2 regions of the Parafrankia irregularis genome follow, and region 1 is predicted to be linked to the other one. Evidence: predicted binding sites of a transcription regulator. Region 1 holds the regulator's gene; the other holds the start of a gene.

Region 1 (7,185 bases):
GGGTCTTCGCGCGGTATCTGGTGGACGCCGGCTACGAGATGCCTGGCAGCCTCGTGATCGCCACCCGGGCGGGCCTGCGCTCCGTCGAGGTGCCGCCGGCCGGTGACGTGAGCGTGGACATGGGCCCGCCGGCGTTCGCCGCGGGCACCGTGCCGGTCACCGTGGTCGGCCGCGAGTTCGCCGCGGTGGGTGTTTCGATGGGCAACCCGCACGCGGTCTGCTTCGCCGACGACCTGGGGCCGTCCGAGCTGGCGCGCCTGGACCTGGGCGCTCCCGTCTTCCCGGCCGAGGCCTTCCCCGACGGGGTGAACGTCGAGGTCGTCGTGCCGAGTGCGGATGGCGTCGCGATGCGGGTCTTCGAACGCGGCGTCGGCGAGACGGCCTCCTGCGGCACCGGCGCCTGCGCGGTGGCGGTCGCGTGGGCGGCGCGGGTGGGCGGTACGCCGCCGTCCGAGGTGCTGGTCGATCTTCCCGGCGGGCGCCTGACCGTTGACTGGCGGGAGACGACCGTCATTCTGCGCGGTCCCGCCGTTCTTGTGTCTGATGGTGTCCTTCGTCCCGAATGGATCCGCCAGGCCGCCGAGGTCGCCTCCGGTACTGCCGCTGCGGGTGCCCAGGCACTGGTTCCCGCCGGGACCGGCCGGAGCTGACCGACAGGGCCGTTCCTACCGGGCGCCGGGCCGGTAAACGGCTCGCGATCGCGGCACCGGCGTGTCACTCTGGGGCTGCGGAGGTTCCGCTGCGCCGGGGCACCGAGCCCGGGTACAGCGGCACCGGCCCGCTCCCGAACGGGGCGGGCGGAATTCGACGGTCACCGTGCCGCGTTGAGAACGGATGGTATGAGTCTTCCCGCTGACGCCGCCATGGCGTCCACCCGGTACCCGAACCCGAACCTGAGCCCGAGCTTCGACGGCGACGACGGGGGCGTGGTCCTCCTCGGTGACGGCGAGGGGTTCTCCTTCTTCGACGAACAGGGCGACGGCTTCGACCTGGAGGAGCGCGGCGCGCTGCGCCGCATCCCGGGTCTCACCACCGAGCTCGAGGACGTCACCGAGGTCGAGTACCGCCAGCTCCGACTGGAGCGGGTGGTGCTGATCGGGGTGTGGACCTCCGGGAGCCTCCTGGAGGCCGAGGCGTCGATGACGGAGCTCGCGGCCCTCGCCACCACCGCGGGCTCGATGGTGCTGGACGCGCTCGTGCAGCGCCGCGACCGGCCGGACACGGCGACCTTCGTCGGTTCCGGCAAGGCCCGAGAGCTCGCGGACGTCGTCGCGTCGACCGGTGCGGACACGGTGATCTGCGACGGCGAGCTGACCCCTGGGCAGCTGCGCCAGCTCGAAGAGGTCGTCAAGGTCAAGGTGATCGACCGGACGGCGCTCATTCTGGACATCTTCGCCCAGCATGCGACGTCCCGGGAGGGCAAGGCCCAGGTGGAGCTGGCCCAGCTCCAGTACATGCTCCCGCGGCTGCGTGGCTGGGGTGAGTCGATGTCCCGGGCCGCCGCGAGCAGTGGTGGCCGGGCGCCCATCGGTACCCGCGGCCCTGGTGAGACGAAGATCGAGACCGATCGGCGGCGGCTGCGCACACGGATGGCCAAGCTGCGGCGCGAGCTGGCCGCGATGGCCACCGTCCGGGAGACGAAGCGCTCCTCGCGGCGGCGGGGTGCCGTGCCGGCGGTCGCGATCGCCGGGTACACCAACGCCGGGAAGTCCTCGCTGCTCAACCGTCTGACCGGAGCCGGTGTGCTCGTCGAGGACGCCCTGTTCGCGACCCTCGACCCGACCGTGCGGCGGGCGACCCTGCCCGACGGGCGGGTGTTCACCCTGGCCGACACCGTCGGTTTCGTCCGGCATCTGCCGCACCAGATCGTCGAGGCGTTCCGGTCGACGTTGGAGGAGGTCGTGGACGCGGATCTCGTCCTGCACGTCGTCGACGGTTCGGCACCGGACCCGATGGGGCAGATCACGGCGGTCCGTGAGGTGCTCGCCGAGATCGACGCGGCCGGGGTTCCCGAGCTCGTGGTCGTCAACAAGGTCGACGCGGTCGATCCGACGACGTTGGCGGTGCTGCGCAAGGCGGTTCCGGACGCCATCTTCGTCTCGGCTCGGTCCGGAACGGGCCTGGCGGAGCTGGTCGACGCCCTCTCGGAGCGGATACCGCACCCGGAGATCGAGATGTCACTGCTGGTGCCCTACACCCGTGGTGATCTCGTCTCCCGGATCCACCGCGACGGCGAGGTGCTGAGCGTCGAGCACACCGGCGCGGGCACGGCGGTGGCGGCCCGGGTGCCGGTGAGCCTTGCCGCCGAGCTGGAGCCCTTCAGGGTCGCTGAAGCCCTTCGGAACTGACCGAGCCGGCGGGAAGCCGAGCCAGGGGCCGCCTGGCTCGGCATGGCGGCTGGCTCGGTGGCCGGCTCTTCCCCAGGGGGCCAGCGCCCCCTGGGGTCGCGTTCGGGTCAGACCCGGCGCATCACGGCGACGATCCGGCCGAGGATGGTCGCGTCCTCGGCCGGGATGTCGGAGAACGCGGGGTTCTCCGGCGCCAGCCACACCCGGCCGTCGCGCTGGCGGAAGCGCTTGACTGTCGCCTCGCCGTCGATCATGGCCGCGACGATCTCGCCGTTGTCGGCGACCGGCTGCTGGCGGACGACGACGTAGTCACCATCGCAGATCGCGGCATTGATCATCGACTGCCCGACCACCTTGAGCAGGAACAGCGTGCCCTCACCGACGATCTCCCGCGGGAGCGGGTAGACGTCCTCGACGGCCTGCTCGGCGAGGATCGGCCCACCGGCCGCGATTCGCCCGATGAGGGGCACGTAGGTCGGAGTGCCGCCCTCGGCCGCGACGGCACCACCCACCTCCGCCGGCGTGGCGCCGGCGGAGCGCAGCCGGGCGCCCGCCTTCTGGCCGCCGATCGGCAGCACTTCCATGGCCCGCGGCCGGTTCGGGTCGCGCCGCAGGAAGCCCTTCTCCTGGAGCACCTTGAGTTGGTGCGCGACGCTGCTGGTGCTGGTCAGACCGACAGCCTCGCCGATCTCGCGGACGCTCGGCGGATAGCCGCGCTGCTCCACCGCGGCGCGGATGACCTCGAGAATCCCCTTCTGTCGTTGCGTGAGGCCTGAGGCGTCCGCGGGGCTGTCGGGAAGATCCCGGACATTGCCGCGGGCGTCGCCTCGGCGGGTACCCCGTGCCTGGCTGGTCATCGCCTACCGCTCTCCCTGTCGATGCATCCGGCGGCGGGGCTTCGCCCGCTACCGGCTTCTCCGCGACCGGTGGCTCGGCGGTTCCGCAGCCGGCGGGCCACCCGGTCGATCAACCACTTTGTCCTATTAGTAGCTTCTGACCGGTTCGGGTGGATTCTCCGTGCTCGCTTCTTCTCGCACGATCGTCCACAACTGATCGTCCTTGACGGTAGTCGGCCGGTCGCCGAATCTCAAACGTCTGTTCGAGCGTGTCGGGGGAAGTGTGCGTGGCGGCCGTGTAAGAATCGCTCAGGTGTTCGAGCGGGCGGATGCTCGCGCCTGGGAGGTTGACATGGCCGACCCTGATCTGGCCAACGCTGATCCGGCCGACCCTGATCTTTCCCGCGCCGGTCTGGCTGATGCCGACGTGACCGACGTTGCCATTGTCGATATCGCCATTGTCGATGTCGATGCGGCCGACCGTGACCTTCGGCCGGCCGCTGGCGACGTTGGCGTGGCTGCTGGCGATGTCGACATCGCGGATGGCGACCGGGCGCTCGGCGGGGGAGCCGGTCCTAGGTGTCGGGCGTTCCGCGTCGGCGCGGCGCGGCGGTCCGCGGCCGTCGGAGGAGGTGCGCCGGCGGGGGGCGGCCATGGTGGTCGCGCGCGTCCGCGTCCTCGTGCTCGCCGTGGTGCGGCGGTCAGCGGGGTCGTGGTGCGCGGCCAGGCGGTGCGGGGCAGGGCCGTGCGTGGTGGTGATCGGCGGCCGGCGCATCGCTCGGCCCCTTCTCGTTGTCTCGGCAGTGGTCCTTCACCTGCGGCGGGCCCGTGCGGCGCACAGCCGTCCTCGGCGGCGGTCGACTGCGGCGAGGCCCAGGTCATCGAGATGCCCGGGCTGGAATGGCGTGCCCGCGCCGTCGGGTACGCGTTGCCGCCGCCCGGTGGCCAGAGGCTACGGACGAGACCACGGCGCCGGTGGCTGAGTCTGCGGCGCAGCTCGTCCCCGAGCTCGCGAGCCCAGCCCCCGGGCGCGCAACGGCTCCGTCCGGGCTCGCGACGCCGCCCGCGGCGACAGCCGCCGCTGAGGCTGACCCGGCGGGGCAGGCTCGTGTTCGCGGCGCTCGCGTGCCTGTCCGGTGCGCTGGTGCTCTCGCTGGCGTTGGTCACCGCGTCGCAGGCGTTCACGGCCACCCCGGTGGACTGTCAGGTCCACGTGGTGCGCCAGGGCGAGACGCTCTGGGAGGTGGCGCGCGGGATCGACCCCGAGGCCGACACCCGTGCGGTTGTTCGTCGGCTCATGTCCCTGAACGATCTGCCCACCGCGGATCTCGTTCCCGGCCAGCCGCTCTGCCTGCCCTGACGGTGGCCCGCCCGACGGCCGGCCACCGGGCGGGATCGGCTGCCGATCAGGTGGCGGCGGCCCCGCGGCAGCGACACGCCGGAGGGGGAGGGGCGGTGTCGGACCTGTCGGGTGCGTGCGCTACGGTGAACACAACATCTTGTAGTTACAGCACCGTAAGTCATCCACAGGTTGTGCATCGATATCCACAGGTTGTCAGTTGGCCACCCCCGGAGGGTGGTCGGCCGGTGGCATGTGGGCACCTGCTGGGGCGTGCTCCGCGTGTGGCAGCCAAGCCGCCCGGAGCGGAGAGGAGTGTGCCGTGCGCTGTCCCTTCTGCCGCCATTCCGACAGCCGTGTCGTCGACAGCAGGGAGGCCGAGGAAGGCGCCGCGATCCGGCGGCGCAGAGCGTGCTCGGAGTGTGGGCGCCGGTTCACGACGATGGAGGAAGCTTCGTTGCGGGTGCGCAAGCGTAGCGGTGCCACCGAGCCGTTCAGCCGGGCCAAGGTGATCGTGGGCGTGCGCAAGGCCTGCCAGGGGCGCCCGGTCCGGTCGGACGATCTCGCGCTGCTGGCCGAGCGGGTCGAGGAGACGGTGCGTTCCTCCGGCTCCGCGGAGGTGGCTGCCGAGGACGTCGGCCGGGCGATACTCGGCCCGCTCCGGGAGCTGGACGAGGTCGCCTACCTTCGGTTCGCCTCCGTCTATCTGGCCTTCGAGTCACTCGCCGACTTCGAGGTGGCGATCGCGGCGCTTCGTGCCGACGCGGGGCAGAGCTCCGAGGCCGCAGGCGCCCCGCTGGCGGAGTCGTCCCGGGCCGCCGGCCCGGAGCTGGGCGCCGCCGGGCTCACCCGCGGGCCGCACCTCGCCGCCGCGCCGGGCCTGCGCGCGGCCGCGGGCCCCTGAGCCGCCGCAGGCCCCTGAGCCGCCGCGGACCCTGAGCCAGGCCGGGTGCGGCCTCGGCCAGGCCGGGTCGGGTGTGGGGCGGCCCGGGAAGTCGGGGCATTCCCGGCACCGGGCGTATCACTGACAACCGCACCGGCAACCGCACCGCGCTGAACCACCGCGGCCCGACCACCGCGACTGACCACAGCATCATGATCGCGCCCTGACCGCCGCGCCACGTCGCTCCACCACCGCCACGAACCACTGCATTCGGCGGTCGCCTGCGCCACCACAGCCGTCACCGCATCGCGCACCGACGGCGTGGTCGCCTGCGCTGCCACAGATCCCAAAGCACGTCGGACCGATCGGCAACGAGGCTGATCCGGTCATTTCGGCGTGCCATCCAACGGCGGGGCCACCTGCCCGGCGAGCGCCGAGCCCGGCGTGGACCGGGCTCATCGGGCAGGTAACTCCGGCCGCCATTGTTGAACCTGTCGAAAGCGAACACGAGGAGTGCCATGACCGAGACCCGCGGCAAGGGCAGCAGATCGGCCGCGAAGGTGGCTGGCCTGAAGATCCGGCGGGTTCGAACCACGCCCGGCGTCCACCCCTACGACGAGGTGGAGTGGGAGACCCGGGACGTCGTCATGACGAACTGGCGTGACGGTTCAGTCAACTTCGAGCAGCGCGGGGTGGAGTTCCCGGCCGCCTGGTCGGTGAACGCCTCCAACATCGTTGCCAGCAAGTACTTCCGCGGCGCGCTCGGCTCGGCCGAGCGCGAGTCGTCGCTGCGCCAGCTCATCGACCGGGTCGTGCACCGCTACACAGTGGCCGGCCGCGAGAACGGCTACTTCGTCTCCGAGGACGACGCCGAGGCCTTCGAGCACGAGCTCACCTGGATGCTGCTGCACCAGGTTTTCAGCTTCAACTCCCCGGTCTGGTTCAACGTCGGGACCTCGGCGCCCCAGCAGGTCTCGGCCTGCTTCATCCTCGCCGTCGACGACACCATGGAGTCGATTCTCAACTGGTACCGGGAGGAGGGGCTGATCTTCAAGGGCGGGTCCGGTGCCGGCCTGAACCTCTCCCGGATCCGGTCGTCGAAGGAACTGCTCTCCTCCGGCGGAACGGCGTCCGGCCCGGTCAGCTTCATGCGTGGCGCCGACGCCTCGGCGGGCACCATCAAGTCGGGCGGCGCGACCCGCCGTGCCGCGAAGATGGTCGTGCTCGACGTCGACCACCCCGACATCGTCGAGTTCGTGGAGACGAAGGCACGGGAAGAAGACAAGATCCGTGCCCTGCGTGACGCCGGGTTCGACATGGATCTCGGCGGCCGTGACATCGCCTCGGTGCAGTACCAGAACGCCAACAACTCGGTCCGGGTAAACGACGAGTTCATGCGGGCCGTCGTCGACGGGACGTCCTTCGACCTGCGCGCCCGGCTGGACAACCGGGTGATCGAGTCGGTGGACGCCAAGGGGCTGTTCACCACGATCGCCCAGGCGGCCTGGGAATGCGCCGACCCGGGCATCCAGTACGACGGGACGATCAACGACTGGCACACCTGCCCGGAGTCCGGGCGGATCTCCGCGTCGAACCCGTGCTCGGAGTACGTCCACCTGGACAACTCCAGCTGCAACCTGGCGTCGCTGAACCTGATGAAGTTCCTGCGGCCGGATCGCACCTTCGACGCCGAGGCGTTCGTCGCGTCGGTCGAGCTGATCATCACCGCGATGGACATCTCGATCTGCTTCGCGGACTTCCCGACCCCCGAGATCACCA
Region 2 (7,185 bases), on a different contig from region 1:
CGACCTCGATCCGGGGAAGGCGGACCTGAAGGGCGCCCGCAAGCTGCTGGGCGTGGTCCCGATGGGAAACAAGATCGCCCGCTACTTCCAGCGCTACCAGTCCGCGCAGAAGCAGCTCGACGCGATCATCGGCGCGCTTGGCTCGGGTCAGGACGAACTGCGCAAGGACAATGCGGCCATCGAGCACGAGAAGGCCACACTCTGGGCCGCGATGGGCAAGATCACCGAGTATGCCACGCTCGCTCGCGCCCTCGACAGCGCCGTCTCGGCCCGGATCGACCAGATCAGGATCACCGACCCGGCGACGGCGGACGCCCTCACCTCCGACGCGCTGTTCCCCATCCGCCAGCGCCAGCAGGACCTGGTCACCCAGCTGGCTGTGAGCGTGCAGGGCTACCTGGCCCTCGACCTCGTCCGCAAGAACAACATCGAACTGATCAAGGGTGTCGACCGGGCGCAGTCCACGACCGTCGCAGCCCTGCGCACCGCCGTGATGGTGGCTCAGGCCCTGGCCAACCAGCAGCTGGTCCTCGACCAGATCACGGCGCTCAACGCGACCACCAACAACATGATCCTGTCGACGAGCGAGCTGCTGCGCCAGCAGTCCGGCCGCATCCAGGAACAGGCCTCATCCAGCACCGTGGACGTCGAGACGCTGCAGAAGGCGTTCGACAACGTCTTCGCGACGATGGACGCGATCGACACCTACAAGGTCAAGGCGGTCGACAGCCTCGCGACCACCGTCGCCGCGCTGGAAACGCAGGTCGGCCGTTCGAAGGCCTACCTGGAGCGGGCCCACAACGGCGAGGGCTGACCGGTGCCCGCCCCAGTGACGGCGGGCCCACGGCCAGGGCCGGAAGCATGATCTTCCGGCGGCGTGGCGGGCGCGCCGAAGAAGACGCCGAACAGGACGCGCAGACGTCCCCCGCGGGGCGAGCAGCCGAGCTGCGCAAGGAGCTCGCGGCGATCGTCACCGGAGCGAACGCCGACGGGGGGCGGCTCCCGCCCGGCGCGGTGCCGACCGTGCGCGACATCGACGACGTCCTGCGGCCATTGCTGGTGTATGTCGAGGCCAGGTCGGCGAGCGACGAGGAGCTACGCTACCTGACCATGATCGTCCGTGACTACCTGCCGCGGGCGCTCGACGACTTCCTGGCGCTGCCATCGCAGTACACCGACCGCCCGGGCATCACCGGGACGACCCCCGCCGAGGACCTGGTGCGCCAGCTGCAGCTCCTCGACGAGGGCGCCATCGAGCTCCAGGACTCCGTCTACTCCGGGGACGCCGCGAAACTGGCGATCCAGGCCCGGTTCCTGGAGGCGAAGTTCCGCCGATCGGATCTGGACTCTTGACGGCGACCCTGCCCCGCGGCGGCAACGTGCTGCTGGCGAAGGAGGCACCCGGGATCGAGCGTGTCCGTGTCGTGACCTCCTGGAACGGTGCCGCACCCGAACCCGGGGCCCGGGCTGGGACCAGGGGAGGAACCGGGGCTGGTGTCGGGAGCGATGCTCAGGCCGGCGGCGATGCTCGGGTTGGTGGCGGTGCTCGGGTTGGTGGCGGTGCTCAGGCCGGTGGCGGTGCTCAGGCTGGCGGCGGGCCTCGCGCGGGGCTCGAGGTCGACGGCGTTCTCGTCCTGGTGGATGACGCGGAGCCCACACCGCTGCTGCTTCTCACCAGCCAGGTGCCGAATCCCACGGAGTCGATCGGGGTGTCGCCCCCGCCGAGGCAGCCCTCCGGCGGAGGTAGCGAGGAGGTCGTCGTCACCCTTGCCGCCGTGCCGCGAACGGTCACCAGGCTCCAGTTCGCGGCCGCGATCTATGCCGCCGTCGGGTCCGGTCGGAGCTTCCGTTCGGTGCCGCGCGGCTCGATCCGGCTCTACGACGACACCACCGGCATCGAGATCGTCAGCTACACCTTCACGGTCGAGACCGGCTACGAGACCGCGCTCGTCTTCGGCGAGTTGTACCGGCATCCGACCGGCTGGAAGTTCCGGGCGGTCGGAGAGGGCTACACGGACGGGATGGCGGGCCTGACCGGCTCCCCGAGAGATGCCGGCTCGCCGAGTGGCGTAGGCACCGCGGGTGGCGCTGGTTTGCCGGGTGAACTGCCGGTGGCCAGGCCGGGGGAGGTGGCCTCGTTCATGAGCCGGCTCTCCCGATCCCACAGCCGACGGAAGGTCGCTGATCACTTGGAGGCGGCGAGACGTCCGCGGGCGGCCCCAGCCCCCGCGCCGTCGCCCGTGCCCCCGCGGCCCTCCGTGCCACCGCGGCCGGCCAGACCCACACCGCCTCCGCCTGGGTCTGCGCCTGCACCGCCGTCGTCCGCACCCGCGCGGCCGCCGTCCGCGCGGGCGACGCCTGTGCCGCCTCCGCCTGCGCGAGTGATGCCTGCATCGCCGTCTGCGCAGCCGCCTGTGCCTCCCGCTTCGCCTCCGCCTGCACGGACGCTGCCCGCATCCCCGCCTGCGCAGCCGGTCACGCTCCGTCCACCGGGTGCGGCACAGGCACCCGCCGCGCGGTACCAGGGTCCTGCGGCCAGGCCGCGCCACGACGTCCCAGCCGGCGCGCACCCGTCGTCACCACGGGAGTCCACGCCGTCGCCGCTCGACCTCAGCCAGACGGACGTGGGCCCCAGGCCCGCGACCATCGAGGTGAGCGAGCGGTCATCCCGCTACCGCCAGCGCCACGAGCGCGTAAGCACGCTGGATGCGGAACATCCCGCCACCATCTGGACCGGTGAGCAACGGGGCATCAGCGGCGCCATGACCGTGTCGCTGCACTGGACACCCCTGACGACTCGGACAGGCCTGCCCCGTCCGAGCAACATCCATTTCGGGTGCTTCTGGCAGGCGTTGGACGGTGAGACCGGGGTGATCCAGCAGTACGGCGCCGGCACTGCGACCGGTACCGGGCGTGCTGGCCGCCAGGTTCTGCGGCTCGTCGGGGGCGACGAGCGCGACGAGCAGACGATCTTCGCCGATCTCGGCACGCTCGCGACCTTCAAGCGGTTCTTCGTCTATGCCTACGGCCTGCACCGTGCGCCAGAGTGGGGGCTGCTACGGCCGTCGGTGGTCGTCTCCGCACGGACCGGAGAGCAGCTCACCATCCGGTTGGGGAATGCGCCGGAGAACGCGCGCACGTGCGTGGCGGTGTCGTTCCACGTGGTGGGGGACGACCTGGTGATCCGCCGGGAGAACGACTTCGTCGAAGGCACCCAGGCCGATGCCGCCGTGCGCTACGGCTGGCCGCGGGATTGGGATACGGACGGACGTTGAAACCCGGGCGGAGGACCTGTGGTCTCGCTCGGACTGTGCTCCAGATTTTCCTTTTGAACGCATCGATGTGAGGCGGGGAATCGCGCCGCGATTATATCGGCTGCAGGGGTATGTGGACGGACTACTCGGGGCGGAGTCGTTCTTCTGGTTGGTCTGAGAATCAGAGGTTGCCGGCTTGGGTGTCTGTCTGTCAAGGCGGTCCGGGTGGTGGGTGAACTCGTTGTGTCCTCCGTTCCCCGGCCCGGTCTCGCCGGCTGTTTCCCGGCCTAGTATCACCCTTGCGATCGAACGCCCGTTCGACCTCGTGGTGTGTTTTCGGACCGGAGGTGCAGTGCCATGACTCCCCGCACCAGCTCCACCAGCTCATCCACCTCGCCGGCTCTGGATGGCGGGCAGGAGGCGGGGGTTCCGGTTGCGCATCGGGTGTTCGAGGGCTGGTTGAACGAGCGGCTGGAGCGGCTACGGGTGGCGGTGGCGGGGATCGCCGCGGCGCAGGCGACGGCGATCCGGGTTCAGGCGGAGCTTGCCGCGGCGCGGCCACCGGAGGGGTACGACGAGCTGGATCTGTTCGATTCGGTGGTTGCGGGTGAGGTGGCGGGGGTGATGCGGGTCTCGACGGGGTCCGCGGAGTGGCATCTGCATTTCGCCGACCAGGTCGTCCGTCGTCTCCCTGTCGGGGTGGAGGCGTTGGCTGCGGGGGTGTTGGACCTGCCCCGGCTGAAATCGTTGGAGCACGCGACCGCCCCGTTGGAGGTGGGGCTGGCGGGCCGGGTGGCTGACCTTGTGTTGGGGAAGGGGCCGCGGGCGCATCGGGCTGGGTTCACGGCGGCGTGCCGCCGGGGGGTGATCAGGGTTGATCCCGACGGCGCGGCGCGGCGAAGGGAGGAGCGGCGTCGGGAACGGCGGGTGTGGGTGGAGCCGGAGGAGGATGGGATGGCGGTGTTGGGGGCGTTGCTGCCCGCAGAGGCGGCGTTGGCGTGTCAGGGGCGGATCGAGCAGATCACCGACGCCACGATCGCGGACAGGGACGAGGGGGATGGTCGGAGTCGGGATGAGGTCCGTGCGGACACGTTGATGGATCTGATCCTGGGCCGGTGTGGGCAGCCCGGTCCAGCGGGTGTGACAGGTGCGGACGTGCAGGTGATCGTTCCGATCGGGACGTTGCTCGGGTTGGACGGTGAGCCTGGCGAACTCGCTGGATACGGGCCGATCCCGGCGACGGTGGCGCGGGAGATCGCGTTGCGGCCGACGTCGACGTGGCGGCGGATGTTGACCGACCCGCAGGGTCATCTGGTGGAGCTGGGGGAGCGGCGGTATCCGAGTCCGGCGCAGAAACGGTATGTGCGGGCGCGGAATCCGTGTTGCATGTTCCCGCGGTGTTCCCGTCGGGCGTGGCGTTGCGATCTGGACCACACAAAGCCGTACGCCGGGGGTGGGAAGACGCTGGTGGAGAATCTGGGGCCTTTGTGCCGGCGGCATCATCGGGTGCGTCATCACGGTCGGTGGCGGGTGACCCAGCCCCGGCCCGGGGTGTTCCGGTGGACGAGTCCGACCGGTCGCCGGTACGAAGTCCGTCCGCATTCGTATCTCGACGGGGAGAGCACCACCATCGACCACGGCATGTCGGGTGAAAACGACCGGCTGAGGTGAGTAATCGAGCCCCGGCCGAGGCGGCCGGTCGGCGACAGGACGTCAACTACGGGATTACGAGGTCGTTTATGAACGGCGTCAGCGTGGTCGGTGTGCAGAGCTTCGGCTCAACGGTCTGCCCGCTCGTCACAGGTTACTACGATGCGCTGGCCTCAGTATATGGGCAGGATGAATTTCCGTCGCGATGGAATCACCGCCAGCGGTTTCTGATGCACCTGTCGATAAAGATGCGCATCGATACGTCAGGCGCCAGAACCGGCCGGCACCTGGGCGGAGGCGGGGAAGGACATGGACGCCAGGACGCCGCGGACGCGCTCGGGTACCGGGGCGGGGCCGTTCTCCGACCGGTGCACGATGACGGTGTCGCACAGCGCCAGGCAGGTCTCGCCCTCGAACAGCCCGCACACCTGCAGGATCGAGGTGTTGCCGAGCCGGCCGATCCCGACCCCGACCTCGTAGGTACCGGGGTAGGCGACCTCTCCCAGGTAGTCGATCTCCACTCGGGCCGCGACCACCGGGAGAGGACGCCGCTCGTGGGGCAGGCCGCCGTGGTTCGCGCCGAGCAGGGCCCGATTCATCGCGATGCGGGCCTCCTCGAACAGCGCCGCAATGGCCACGTTGTTCACGTGGCCGAGGCTGTCCATGTCGCCGAAACGCGGCTGCATGGTGAGGGCGAACGGGTAGTTCGCCAGCCGGATCCGCGCCGGGTCGTACTTCGCTCCCATAGCTCCCCTTCTATCGCGTCCCGCGGCGCCGGGGCGATCAGCGTGGCGTGGGTCTCGTTCCGGTCTCGATCAGCTTCGGATGAACGCCTTGTTCTCCATCAGGAAGTCGGCGAGGTACCCGTCGTGCGGGACGCCCGCGGCCATCCAGACGGTGGGTTGGTCGCCCAGGTAGACGTTCCGGATGGTCGGCTCGTTCAGCAGTTGGTCGATCAGCCGGCCGTCCCGGGTCATGACGGTGAGCACCAGCGAGTCCCGCAGCGGGGTGATGCCGGCGTCGGGGGTCCAGGGAGCGATCCAGACGCAGGGGAACGACAGCTCGATCCCCGCCTGCGCGGCGGTCGGCGAGTCCAGCTCGTGGACGGCGGGCCGCAGCACCGCGCTGCCGTCCCCGAGCTCGTCGACGATGCCGTCGCCACCGAGCCAGGCGCGGGTGCCGGCGGCCTTGCGGGCCAGGTACTCCTCGAGGACCCGGGCGCTCGCCAGTGGCTGGACCGGAAGGGCGGCGCAGTCCTCCTCGGGGGGCAGGCTCGGCAGTCGGGCCAGCCGGTCGGCGACGGCCTCGGCCAGTGGCGCCGGGTCGCCCTCCACGAACACCGCGGTCGCGTTGACGCAGCCGGTGCCCCCGCCGCGGGCCACCGAGTCGACGATGACGTCCAGGTGATCACGCCAGTCGGCGTCGGCGGTGATGAGGATCTTCGACCGTCCCGGCCCCTGAATGAGAACGGTCGGGTCGGCGCCGAACCTGCTCACCACGTCGTCGCCGCCGTAGACCATCCCGAGGTCGGCGGCCTGCAGGATGGCGTCGGCGCCGCCGTGGTCAGTGGGCAGCAGCGCCACCTGGTCGTTGGGCGCGCCCGCGAGGCGCAGCGCGGTGATGAGCCGGTGCGGGGTGAACGGGTCACGGCGCGAGGGGCGGACGGCGATCCGGTACCCCAACGTGAGCGCCTCCGGCCACAGGGCATGCGTGCCCGGATGGTTTCCCGCGGCGTGGACCGCGAACACCTCGCCGCGGCGGGCCCAGACCGCCCGCCCACGCCAGGTGGACGGATCCCGCCAGTCGCTGGCCGTTCCCACCGGGCAGGCCCGGGCCACGGTGTCGGCGGCCTTCGTGATCCATTCGGCGGTGGAGCTCGTCGCCCCCCGCACGGTCGAGATCGGCAGCCCGCCGACGCGGCTGACCAGCCGCTGGTACTCCCCGACGGCCAGCCCGCCGATGGTCGTGCTCGCGAAGAGCTTCGCCCCGTCGGCGAGGATCTCCGTCCAGGCGTCGACGGGCAGGGCGTCGGCGGCGTGCAGCTGGCTGACCGTGCGGTGGACGTACAGCGGGGGCACGAGACTGAGCTGGGCGACCTGTGCGCCGGCGACATCCATGATCGCTTGTTGGTTCCTGGTCCGATATTCGCCGGCCGGGCCGAGAGCGGCAAGTTCGACCGGGGACGTGACCGCGGACGTCATCAGTACACCCCCTCGATGACGGCTTCGTTCTCGAAGGTCGCGACCGGGGCGACATCGGCGACAGCGTCACCGACGGTGCC

The links. The regulator LexA, encoded in region 1, represses DNA repair genes until DNA is damaged. The targets are predictions, from matches to a motif close to CGAACNNNNGTTCG.
Region 2: the regulator LexA is predicted to act here: its motif matches at 3,561-3,574, upstream of AWX74_RS02525 (HNH endonuclease signature motif containing protein).

What each region holds. Positions count from the first base shown of each region.
Region 1 covers NZ_FAOZ01000005.1:318,722-325,906, reverse strand. The annotation lists gene dapF (diaminopimelate epimerase) at 1-650, shown strand, start outside; gene hflX (GTPase HflX) at 840-2,348, shown strand; gene lexA (transcriptional repressor LexA) at 2,456-3,205, opposite strand; gene AWX74_RS10450 (hypothetical protein) at 3,315-3,959, opposite strand; gene AWX74_RS10445 (LysM peptidoglycan-binding domain-containing protein) at 4,293-4,544, shown strand; gene nrdR (transcriptional regulator NrdR) at 4,777-5,427, shown strand; gene AWX74_RS10435 (vitamin B12-dependent ribonucleotide reductase) at 5,925-7,185, shown strand, end outside.
Region 2 covers NZ_FAOZ01000002.1:8,097-15,281, forward strand. The annotation lists gene AWX74_RS02510 (toxic anion resistance protein) at 1-814, shown strand, start outside; gene AWX74_RS02515 (hypothetical protein) at 862-1,353, shown strand; gene AWX74_RS02520 (TerD family protein) at 1,350-3,275, shown strand; gene AWX74_RS02525 (HNH endonuclease signature motif containing protein) at 3,612-4,925, shown strand; gene AWX74_RS02530 (acyl-CoA thioesterase) at 5,168-5,650, opposite strand; gene AWX74_RS02535 (aldehyde dehydrogenase family protein) at 5,720-7,105, opposite strand; gene AWX74_RS02540 (AMP-binding protein) at 7,105-7,185, opposite strand, start outside.